2 regions of the Psychrobacillus sp. FSL K6-1267 genome follow, and region 2 is predicted to be linked to the other one. Evidence: riboswitches for the same ligand, from Rfam matches in the RefSeq annotation. Region 2 holds a riboswitch; the other holds the start of a gene.

Region 1 (5,763 bases), 3.2 Mb from region 2:
TTCATTAGCATTTTGTCCTACAATGTTTATCTTATTTTTTGTTTGGTTAATGCCTACTGTTTTATCAACCTCTTATGGTTTTGTCTTACCTGCAGTATTTGGATTTGCGACGTCCTTACCGCTAATTCTTTTGTTTATATTAATTTGGTTATTTGATGCAAGGCAATTAATAATGAAAAAAAGTATGAAGCTGGGAAAAGTTATTCAGAATTTAGCAGGCATTATAATTCTTATGATAGGACTTTTTGACACAATCACTTACTGGGAAATATAAGCTTTTTGGTCAATTATTTATGGGGAAGTTCTGCATAGTTTTTTCATACTTTCAGTGTATGATTGTCTTCAACAACAAAGTTTCTTTTGTTGTGTGTAATTAATAAAGATTGAGGAGGATTATAATGAAAAGAAATTTAATAATAGGTACCATTTTGTTGGTTGTTGTAATGATTATTTCTGCTTGTGCTAGTGATGAGAAGGAAACCAATACAAACCCTAATCCTAATAATATGAACATGAATGAAAGTTCTGGCGAGAGTATGGAAGGTATGGATCATTCTAATATGGACATGTCTGGGTCTGGTGAAGTTCCTGACGGATTGAAAGTAGCTGAAAACCCAACTTTTGAAATTGGCAGTCAAGCAATTTTAGAGACTGACCATATGAGCGGCATGAAGGGTGCTGAAGCAACTATTGTAGGAGCTTATGATACATCTGTATATGTCATTTCTTATACTCCAACAACTGGTGGCAAAAGGGTGGAGAATCACAAATGGGTAATTCAAGAAGAAATAAAAAATGCCGGTGATCAACCTTTAAAACCAGGAACAGAAGTTACCATTGAAGCTGACCATATGGCTGGAATGGAAGGTGCTAATGCAGAAATTGACTCATCAGAAGCTACGACCGTATATATGGTAGATTACATTTCAACTACAGACGGGGAAGCAGTTACAAATCATAAGTGGGTAACAGAAAGTGAACTATCAGCAAAATAAACTAAAATTTTTATAACTTTCACGAAAGAGTTTATTTGAAGTTGCGGAAGAAATGTCAATATTATGATTCCACTTCTATAGGGAAAACTGCAGAACAGATACTTCTTTCTTAAAATTACTTTCTAAAAATAAAAATGGCGTTGATGCCATGCTGCTTTTTTAGGTTGTATAGACTATTATCAAAAAGACATTTAATGTATTTTGAGATTTTAAAAATTATATTTTTTTTTAATATATAATTTTATGATTTTCCAAAAAATGTATACTTTTCTTTTGTTTAATGAGATACTATGGTAATAACAATGATAAATTGTTAATGCCATAAATTGGAGTTGAACATGTTTGTGATTGCACGTAGCACGAATGGTGTTACAGAAGTGTTGAAAAATTCAAATAGCCAACTGATAAAAGTATTTTACAATCTTGAAGAGGCCGAGCAATTTGTAGCTCGGTTAAACAAAAGCATACTACCTGAGAAGCAGTGGACTGTCATAGAGGATTCATTAATGTTAAAGTTAAACGAGTAAGGAAATTTTCCTTACTTTTTTTTGTGGGTAAAAAAAGTGAGAAATTTAATACACTTAAGCTACCTGATACTATTGGACGCCTATATTTGATATAATAATATCCATTACACAAGAACGGAGATTTAAAGTGAACACACCAGTAAAAAAGAATGATCAGTTAGCGGTTTATATAGAGGATTTGACACATGATGGATCTGGCGTTGCTAAGGTCGACGGCTATCCACTATTCATACATGGTGGTCTGCCAGATGAAAAAGCGGAAGTACGTGTTTTAAAGACATTAAAGAACTATGGCTTTGCCAAATTATTAAATATTGTAGAGCCCTCCCCATTTCGCGTAGAAGCTCCATGTCCTGTATTTTATGAATGTGGCGGCTGTCAGCTCCAACATATCAATTATGAAGGTCAGTTAAAATGGAAAGAAAATATGGTTCGAAATGTCATGCAACGATTAGGCAAGATTGATGCGCCAGTATTACCTGTAAAAGGAATGGACAACCCTTGGGAATACCGTAATAAATCTCAAATTCCATTTGGTTTAGCGGATGGAAAGGTGATTGCAGGGTTTTATCAGGCGAAGTCTCACAGAATTGCAGACACTCCAACTTGTTTGATCCAATCGGATGAAGCTGATCGATTGATGAGAGCATTCAAGGAAAAGGCATTAGAGCTAGACTTAGTCCCTTACAATGAAGACACAAAAAAAGGTCAGCTGCGTCACTTAGTAGTCCGTAAAGGCAGAGCAACTGGCGAGGTGATGGTCGTTTTAGTAACAAAGCATCCTAAGCTTTCAAAGAAGGAAGCAATTATTGAACTAATTAGAGAAGCAGAACCAAAAGTCACCTCGATTATGCAAAATGTTAATTCAAGAAATACGAACGTCATCTTCGGAGACGAAACAAACCTATTGTGGGGGAAACCAACGATTGAGGATTTAATCGGAGATGTTCGATTTGAAATATCTGCTCGTTCCTTTTATCAGGTAAACCCAGAGCAGACAGAAGTATTATATAAACAGGCACTCGATTATGCTCAGCTTTCAGGAGACGAGACTGTAATTGACGCTTATTGCGGAATTGGTACAATTTCATTGTTCCTTGCGCAAAGAGCGAAGCAAGTGTTGGGTGTAGAAATTGTCCCTCAAGCGATTGAGGACGCAAAAAGAAATGCTGAGCTAAATGGCTTCACTAACACATACTTTGAAGCTGGCCCAGCAGAGGAAGTCATTCCACGGTGGTACAAGGAAGGAAAAAATGCTGATGTTCTAGTAGTGGATCCCCCGAGAAAAGGCTGCGACGAAGCACTTCTGACGACAATCATAGAGCAACGCCCAAAACGTGTAGTTTATGTCTCATGTAACCCAGCAACACTTGCACGTGATCTTCGCATTTTAGAAGATGGAGGCTATAAGACACAGGAAATTCAACCAGTGGACATGTTCCCGCAGACGACACATTGCGAAGCGGTTGCTTGGCTGGAGTTATCATAAGTTTTCACAAACGAATTCTGATTTTGGAATTCGTTTTTTTTGTTTTTCTCTTACCTAAATTAAGCCTGGAAGAAGCTCCTACTTATGATATAAATTCAATACATCTACTAGGGTCTTTGATTCATTTTTAAATTCGTACTTGAAACGTCGTGATTATTATCTTGTTTGCCGTGGTTCTTTCAGTTAAACTTAGTGTAATTAAATGAATTTGCAGGGGGACACGTTTGTGTTGAGAAGGTAAAACCTGACCCTTAGAACCTGGCTGTTAATACGGACGTAGGGAGCAAAGTACACGATTATCAATATGTACTTACTTAAGCTCCGCGTATTATTTACGTGGAGCTTTTCTTTTGCAAATACTTTAATTGCGGGGGGACACATTGTGTTGAGAAGGTTAAAACCTGACCCTTAGAACCTGACAGTTAACACTGGCGTAGGGAGCAATCATGGGTGTAGTCTACACTTTTTGGGCGTCTCTATTAGAGGCGCCTTTTTTGCACTTACGTCCACCAATTAAGGAGGACAAAAAAATGGAGTTTTGTGAAAAAGTTAGACAGGAGACGCAATTTTATTGGGAGGCTAGTTTTAACCATCCGTTTGTGCAAGGTATTGCTGATGGTAGTTTACCACTCGAAAAGTTCAAGTTTTATATGCTACAGGATGCGTATTATTTAAAGCATTACACAAAAGTCTTAGCTTTAGCAGCTGCAAAGGCAACAAATGATGAGGACATTCAGTACTTTTTAAACAGTGCGAGATTTATTCATGAAGCAGAGCTTGAGCTTCACCGTACAACTTTTCAAGACTTAAATGTAACGGCCGAAGAAATTGAAAATTTTGAGGTGGCACCAGCTACTTATAATTATGTGAGTCATATGTACAATGCAGTCCATAATGGCGATGTAGCAGAAGCATTTGCTGCTATATTACCTTGCCCTTGGCTCTATCAAGAAATTGGGCAACAGCTTAAGTATGCTCGTCCGAATATACCGCTGTATGCGCAATGGATTGCATTATATGCATCTGACGAAATGCTTCAATCGATTAATAAGCAAAAGTCGATGTTAAATCGTTTTGCGAAGGAACAGCCCATGAAACAAAAGGTTTTAAAGGCACATTTTGAAAAAAGCTGTTATTACGAGTGGATGTTTTGGGAAATGCCATGGACGATGCAAAATTGGACAAAAGGGGTGTATATGAATGAGCCTACAAAAAATTAATCTACAAAAACCTTTAGTGCATTGTATCACCAACTATGTCGTGGCCAATTTTACAGCAAATGGCTTACTAGCAATAGGAGCTTCACCTGTGATGGCCGATGCGGTTAAAGAAGCGGCGGAAATGGCATCAAAATCGAATGCGCTTTTATTAAATATCGGCACATTAAATGAACAGACAATAAAATCAATGCTTCTAGCAGGAAACAGTGCGAATGTGAAGAACATTCCTATAGTTTTTGATCCCGTCGGTGCAGGGGCAACGAATTTTCGATTAGAAACAACGATGGAAATATTACAACAACTTAAAATTAATTTAATTCGGTGTAATGTCGGAGAACTCGCGGCTATTGCAGGTGTTACTTGGCAAGCAAAAGGCGTCGATAGTGGCGTGGGTGAACTTGATGTAGCTGAGACGGCCATGCATGTTGCAAACAAATATAACTGTCTTGTGATTGTGACAGGTGAGCAAGATGTGATTACAGATGGTATCAGAATAGAATGGATCGTAGGTGGTCATGAAAAGGTAACGAAAATGACAGGAAGTGGCTGTCTATTAAGTGCCCTTTGTGCAGCAGAGCTCGCAAGCTGTGAAAATGCATTCGAAGATCTTGCGAATCTACTTCGTGATTATAAACAAGCAAGCTCAAATGCGTATTCAACGATTGGGACATTCCATATGAATTTTCTAAATCAACTTGAATATTTAGCGGAGGGACACCAATGATTACATTAACGATAGCGGGTTCAGATAGTGGAGGCGGAGCAGGCATTCAGGCAGATATTAAAACGTTTCAAGAGCTTGGTGTATTTGGTACAAGTGTTATCACTGCCTTAACCGCCCAAAATACGTTAGGTGTACATGGCATTTTTCCAACAACAGTACAATTTGTAGAAGCACAATTGAAGGCGGTCCTTGAAGATTTTAATGTGACAGCGATTAAAACAGGCATGTTATTTAATTCAGAGATTATTGAGTGTGTCGCTGCTACACTTAAAAATAGAGACTTACCTCTTATCGTTGACCCTGTGATGATTGCGAAGGGCGGCGCCAGCTTGCTTCAACAAGAGTCTATACAAGCTCTTAAAAATAAGCTGCTACCCATTGCAACTGTTTGCACACCAAATATACCAGAAGCCGAGGTCATAAGTGGTCGCTCCATTCATACGGAACAAGAACTATTTCTAGCTGCTCAAGATATTATCTCCCTTGGGGTACAATGTGTGGTTATGAAAGGTGGACATTTAGCTGGTGACAAAGCGATTGATGCGGTGTTTATAAAAGGGGAGGTTCCTTTTGTCTTAGAAACGAATCGATTTGAAACTAAACATACGCACGGAACAGGCTGTACATTTTCAGCAGCATTAACAGCAGAAATAGCAAAAGGAAAATCTTTGCAAGAAGCCGTTTTGGAAGCGAAAAAATTTGTCCATTTAGCGATTAGCAATCCATTAAATATTGGGCATGGTTTTGGTCCAACGAATCATTTTGCCTATCGTCAGCTTGAGGGGAAGTGTGATGTTGTATGTCACTA
Region 2 (5,763 bases):
GGAAAATTTCTGGATACTTCTCTAAGTCTTGAACTGTCTTTAAATCTGGAGCGATTGGTTCAATTCCTCGTTCTGCATCTCCCTCTATCACGTAAGTTGGAACATATAATCCTTGCGCGTTATCAGCGAAATTAGTAGCTACCTTCATGATATTTCCACTTTCAATTGCTTTTTCGTAGACATCTTTAATGTTATCGGTCCATACTTCCATATAGACATTTATGTCGCCCTTTTCAAGTGATTGCATCGTAGCTGCTGTTGTTCCACTTGTTACCTCGGTTTCATAACCATAACCTTCTTCGATGATAGTTTGAGCAATGCTGTTGTGTAGGCGTATACTATCCCATCCTGCATCAGCAAACTTAATCACCTCAATACTGTCTTTGCTTGTCTCGTTACCACAAGCTGTAAGTACTAAAAGCATGCAAAGTGAAAAAAATAACATAATTTTTTTCATTAGTCTGACTACCTCTTTTCATTCAATTTTTAAATTAGACGTTCGATCGTTCCTCCTTCAATACCTATAAAATAACTGCTAAAATTTCAAAACAATTAAACTTCCTAATACTGAAATTAAAGGACGCCTAATTTATAACTACTAATACTACTAAACAAATTTGTATATTGCAAATTACTTAAAGAGATAGTTGTTAATTTTTTATTTTAATCTGAATATTTAGCATTAATTTAGTAGACCAATACGATTAGATAAATAGGTAAATATTGTACAATATTCTCGTTTAAAAACAGTAATTTTTATCAAGTATTTGATAGATAGTGCTTTTGTATAGTTTTAATTGAAAAGTGCATGCTCACTTGCTTTCTACTAGATTAGGACATAGGATAGTAAGCTTGATTTCAGGTGGACACTTTCTGTTGGGTGAGCGATAAGCCATCCCCGTCGCATACTTACACCTTTCTTACCTCATAAAAAATGCCATGAATACTGGATTCATGGCAGCCTAGATTATAATTTTTTCCTTTAAACAACTCGATTGTCAGGTTCTTGTCCCTCTAAAACATTTTCAATTGCTTTAGCATTTATTTGCATCATAGCAAGTCTCGTATGAATACTTGCACTGCCGATATGGGGGAGGACTGTAACATTAGGCAAGGTTAAGAGTGGATGATCTAAAGGAACAGGCTCCGTCTCAAAAACATCTAGTCCAGCGGCCCATATTCTTTTATTTAGGAGGGCATCATAAAGGGATTGCTCATCTACGATTCCGCCACGTGCAACATTAATAAGAGCAGAGGTTTCCTTCATCAATCCTAACTCTTTTTTTCCAATCATCCTTTTAGTTTCTGGAGTTAGAGGTGTCAATATTACAACAAAATCAGATTCTTGCAATAATGTTTCTAGCTCCACATATGTAAAGTTATTTTGTTGCTCTGCCTCTAATTTTCTTGTTCTATTATGATATAAGACTTTCATATTAAAACCCTTCGCACGTCTTGCTACCGCTTCACCGATTCTTCCCATGCCTATGATTCCTAACGTAGCTCCAAAAACGTCCATTCCCGTCAGTTGCATCGGTGTCCATGATTTCCATTTACCTGCACGAATATCCTGTTCTGCTTCGGTAATACGACGAGCAGTAGCCAATAACAACGCAAAGGTTAGGTCTGCAGTTGTCTCAGTTAATACACCAGGAGTATTTGTTACCATAACCCCTTTTTCTTTCGCTGCTTCCACATCAATATTATTGAAGCCAACCGCTAGATTACTGATAATTTTTAAATTCGGTAAACTTTCTATAAGTTCCCGGTCCACTTTATCAGAGAGAACCGTCCACAGGGCATGGACGTCCTTTGCCTCCTTTTTTATATCTTCATAATCCATTGGAGTTTCCTCGCTGTGCCACATATTCACCTCAAATTTTTCTCTTAATGGCTGTACAATTTCCTCCGGTAATTTTCGAGTAATAAAAATTTTGTCCATTTAGTTTCCCCCTTATGTTTTCTGATAATTTAAGCATGGACGATTAGAGAAAAGAATTCAACCATATTTACAATTATATTTTTATACGCTATACTGTGGGCACATAAAGAAAACAAATTGTGTAAATTTATACACAACTGTAAAACTACATACCGTTTCTGCACTAGGGGTGCCCACTTTGGCTGTGATGAGAGCTTTTTAGCTCCGATCCCTTATTACTCGATCAGGATAATACCTGCGTGAGGAAGTGCGGTGACTTTCCTTTTTTCATAAGGGTTAGTGGCTGCATCTTCACGGATGTAGCTTTTTTTTATGAAAAAATTGAGGGAGGTTTTTAGGATGGAATGTGGTTTAAGCCCAATTGTAGGGTTTCGTTTTTCCCTACATCCGATGAGCAATGAATTTGTAAGTATTATTAAAGGTGCACTACAGAATACAGATGTATCCAATGTGTGGATGCATACGGATGATGTCTCAACCGTTATCAGAGGAAAACAAGTTCATGTATTTAATGTGGCAAAATCTATTACTCTGAATGCTGCCAAAACAGGGGTACATGTAGCTCTTTCTGGAACATTTTCAGCGGGTTGTCCTGGCGACACCACTGCTGACGTTTATTTAGACAAGGGAGATGAAGTGACAAATAAGGATGAAACAAACCAATATGTTTCTTCTCAATTTGCTTTATACCCTATGAACAATCCTAACTATATGGATGTGATCTACAGAGAGATTGAGCACGCTAAAGTGAAGGGTGTATTCAATGAATCTATGCATTATGCTAGCGGGATTCATGGGGATATCCATGACGTGTTTGCTTATTATGAGGCAGCCTTCAGCAGAGCTAGATCAGAAGAGCACAAGCATTTAGTGATGACTTTATCGATGAGCATTAATAGCCCTTCTCACGGAGATGACCTCCATGCTTAAATCATGGAAGCTAAAAGAAATTGTTTTAATGTCGGTCTTTGCAGTAGTGTTTGGGATTGTTTATTTACTCTTCCTTCATGTAGGAAACATTTGGTCTGGCTTCGTCGGACCAATCGCATATGAGTGGATTTTTGGTGTTTGGTTTATCGTTTCAATTATCTGTATGTACATCATTCGGAAACCTGGGGCGGCGGTTATCTCGGAAACTATCGCAGCAGCAATAGAGGTACTTTTAGGTAATGCCGTCGGGCCACGTCTTATCCTTTCTGGTGTCATACAAGGTCTAGGTGCCGAGGCTGTATTCGCCGCTACACGTTACAAACGGTTTGACCTTTGGGTTTTAATGCTTGCGGGAGCAGGATCCGCAGTTTTTAGCTTTGTGTATGGCTATTTCTTAGGAGGATTTGCCGTTTATACCACTGGATATGTAGTTTTCATGCTAGTTGTTCGTATTTTTAGTGGAACTCTCATTGCTGGTTTAGGTGGAAAAGCTGTAGCTGACGGCTTGCTTGCCACTGGTTCGTTAAGAGGATATGCTATTTCGCGTTCAAAAAAAGGTGATATTCGTGCCTAAAGTTATCCATTTTGAAGATGTCACCTTTTCTTATCCAGACAAGGATACTGCTGTTCTATCAAACTTTTCTATGTCTATCGAAAAAGGAGAGCGTGTCGTCATAACCGGACCAAGCGGCTGTGGAAAGAGCACTTTACTTTATTTGTGCAATCGTCTCTATCCAGAAAATTGCGATGGCATAGTGTCCGGTAGAATAGAACTTTTTGGTAAAGAAAATGATTCCTATCGACCTGGCGAGGTCAATCATCGTATCGCAACAGTATTTCAAGATCCCGATGCACAATTTTGTATGCCAACTGTAGAGGAAGAGCTTGCTTTTACTTTAGAGAATTTACTCGTCGCACGGGAAGAAATGGAGACGAAGATTTCTGAAGTATTGGAGTTAACTAGGTTAACGGATTATCGACATTCCATCATTCAATCGCTTTCTGGAGGTATGAAGCAAAGGGTTGCCACTGCTTGTGCAATGATTATGGAGCCAGAAATATTATTGTTAGATGAGCCTATCACCCATCTGGACCCGTATACCGCAAAACAATATATTGAATGGTTGGACTTACTTCAGCAAAAATCGAGTATAACCATCTTAGCGATTGAGCATAGACTCGACCTATGGGACAACTTCTTTCATCGAACAATTAAGTTAAAGGAAGATAGAATTCCGTATGAAAGCTATACCAAAAGGAAGAGCATGGTTCAAGCAGAAAAGTCTCTGCATGTGGAAAATATTAGTACAAAGCATTTTTTACAGCCAACTTCATTCTCTTTAAATAAAGGAGAAATCGCAGTGCTAGCTGGACCAAATGGCAGTGGGAAATCTACATTATTGAAGGCTCTTTCAGGTATTGTACCCTCTAATGGCAAAGTAAAGCCTAGCATGTTAGGCTATGTACCTCAATCACCAGAATTTTTGTTTATTACAGGGCAAGTGAAGGAAGAGGTTTCTTTCGGTGGTGTTCAAAATACGGAGGAAATGTTGGAGCGACTGAATTTATCTACTGTTTCAGATGCACATCCTTTTTCAATCAGTCATGGGCAAAAAAGGCGCCTAGCTATAGCCATTATGCTTTGTCAGAATCGTGAAGTGATACTGATGGATGAGCCTACTTCTGGCCAGGACTCCGCTACTTTAGCCGAACTGTTTAAAGTAATTGATAATCGTTCTAAGGCAGGTACTACCTTCCTAATTGTTACACATGATATGGAGTTTGCTTATAAGGTTGCAGACACCATTTTACTAATGAAAGACGGAGCAATTACAGGAAAATATCACTCTGACAGCTTTTGGGGTAAAGAAGATTTACTGCTAGAACATCAATTACTCTCACCTAGACGAGGTGCTCTCTATGCACACTAGCCTACATAGGATGAATCCGTCTGTTAAGTTTGTGATAGTAATGATTTGCATGCTGACACTTGCGTTTTTTTTCAATCCATGGACTCCACTTATTTTTTGGTTAAGTATTATTGTGGTGCAAATCTTTTTAAGCCATATATCCTGGAGAAAATGGGGCTTACTGATGCTACCATTTTTTATAGCAGCATTTGGCTATCTTTGGACTACTCTTTTATTTGCAGACAGTAGGACTGGTCCTGTTCTTTGGTCTATCGGTTCTGTTGAAATAACTATGAGTCAACTGAATCACGCCTTGTCCCTAAGCTTTCGCGTTTTAGCTTTTTCTAGCCTAAGCTTGTTATTTGCTTTAACTACCGATCCAATTATATTTATACGTAGCCTAATGCAGCAGTTAAAACTATCTCCAAAAATTGCTTACGGAATTATGGTTGGTTATCAATTTCTACCCCTCTTAAAGGATGAATTTATACTAGTTCAACAGGTACAGAAACTTAGGGGATTGGATGACCAATCAAATATTTTCAAGAGAATAATAGGTTTACGGCGCGTACTAATCCCCATGCTCGCTGGAGCTGTTCGTAAAGCGGAGAAAGTTGCATTTGCTATGGAAGCAAGGGGTTTCACAGGAGAACCAAGAAGGGTTTTTTATCATAAGGTTACTATTGAAAAGAATGATTTCATGTTAGCATTCTTGTTTATTGGTTTATTATTAATCAGTTGTTTCAGTAATTTTTGGTTAGTGTAAAAACAAAGAGAGTGACACCAGACTTGGGTGACACTCTCTTCCTTTAAATACAATCATATTTTATCAGCAAACTTTTGTTTTATATTCTCTTGCCAATGAAATAGTTCTTCTGCTCGCATAGGTTTAGCAAAATAATAACCTTGTAAAATAGGATTTTCGCAGGATGCCCTTAAAAATCCTACCTGTTCTTTTGTTTCCACTCCTTCAAAGACTAT

The links. A riboswitch is a leader RNA that binds a small molecule or an ion and turns the genes downstream of it on or off. The one in region 2 is predicted to bind thiamine pyrophosphate.
Region 1: linked by a shared signal. The riboswitch ahead of tenA (thiaminase II) and the one ahead of MHB55_RS01210 (YkoF family thiamine/hydroxymethylpyrimidine-binding protein) in region 2 are both predicted to bind thiamine pyrophosphate.

Annotation. Positions count from the first base shown of each region.
Region 1 is NZ_JBBOOR010000001.1:3,420,352-3,426,114, reverse strand. It holds gene MHB55_RS17645 (urease accessory protein UreH domain-containing protein) at 1-274, shown strand, start outside; gene MHB55_RS17640 (YdhK family protein) at 399-995, shown strand; gene MHB55_RS17635 (hypothetical protein) at 1,334-1,522, shown strand; gene rlmD (23S rRNA (uracil(1939)-C(5))-methyltransferase RlmD) at 1,650-3,011, shown strand; TPP riboswitch at 3,214-3,311, shown strand; TPP riboswitch at 3,371-3,468, shown strand; gene tenA (thiaminase II) at 3,542-4,231, shown strand; gene thiM (hydroxyethylthiazole kinase) at 4,212-4,955, shown strand; gene thiD (bifunctional hydroxymethylpyrimidine kinase/phosphomethylpyrimidine kinase) at 4,952-5,763, shown strand, end outside; gene thiE (thiamine phosphate synthase) at 5,755-5,763, shown strand, end outside.
Region 2 is NZ_JBBOOR010000001.1:229,047-234,809, reverse strand. It holds gene MHB55_RS01220 (ABC transporter substrate-binding protein) at 1-457, opposite strand, end outside; gene MHB55_RS01215 (2-hydroxyacid dehydrogenase) at 983-1,942, opposite strand; TPP riboswitch at 2,098-2,205, shown strand; gene MHB55_RS01210 (YkoF family thiamine/hydroxymethylpyrimidine-binding protein) at 2,282-2,872, shown strand; gene MHB55_RS01205 (ECF transporter S component) at 2,865-3,446, shown strand; gene MHB55_RS01200 (ABC transporter ATP-binding protein) at 3,439-4,803, shown strand; gene MHB55_RS01195 (energy-coupling factor transporter transmembrane component T family protein) at 4,793-5,548, shown strand; gene MHB55_RS01190 (bifunctional diguanylate cyclase/phosphodiesterase) at 5,602-5,763, opposite strand, start outside.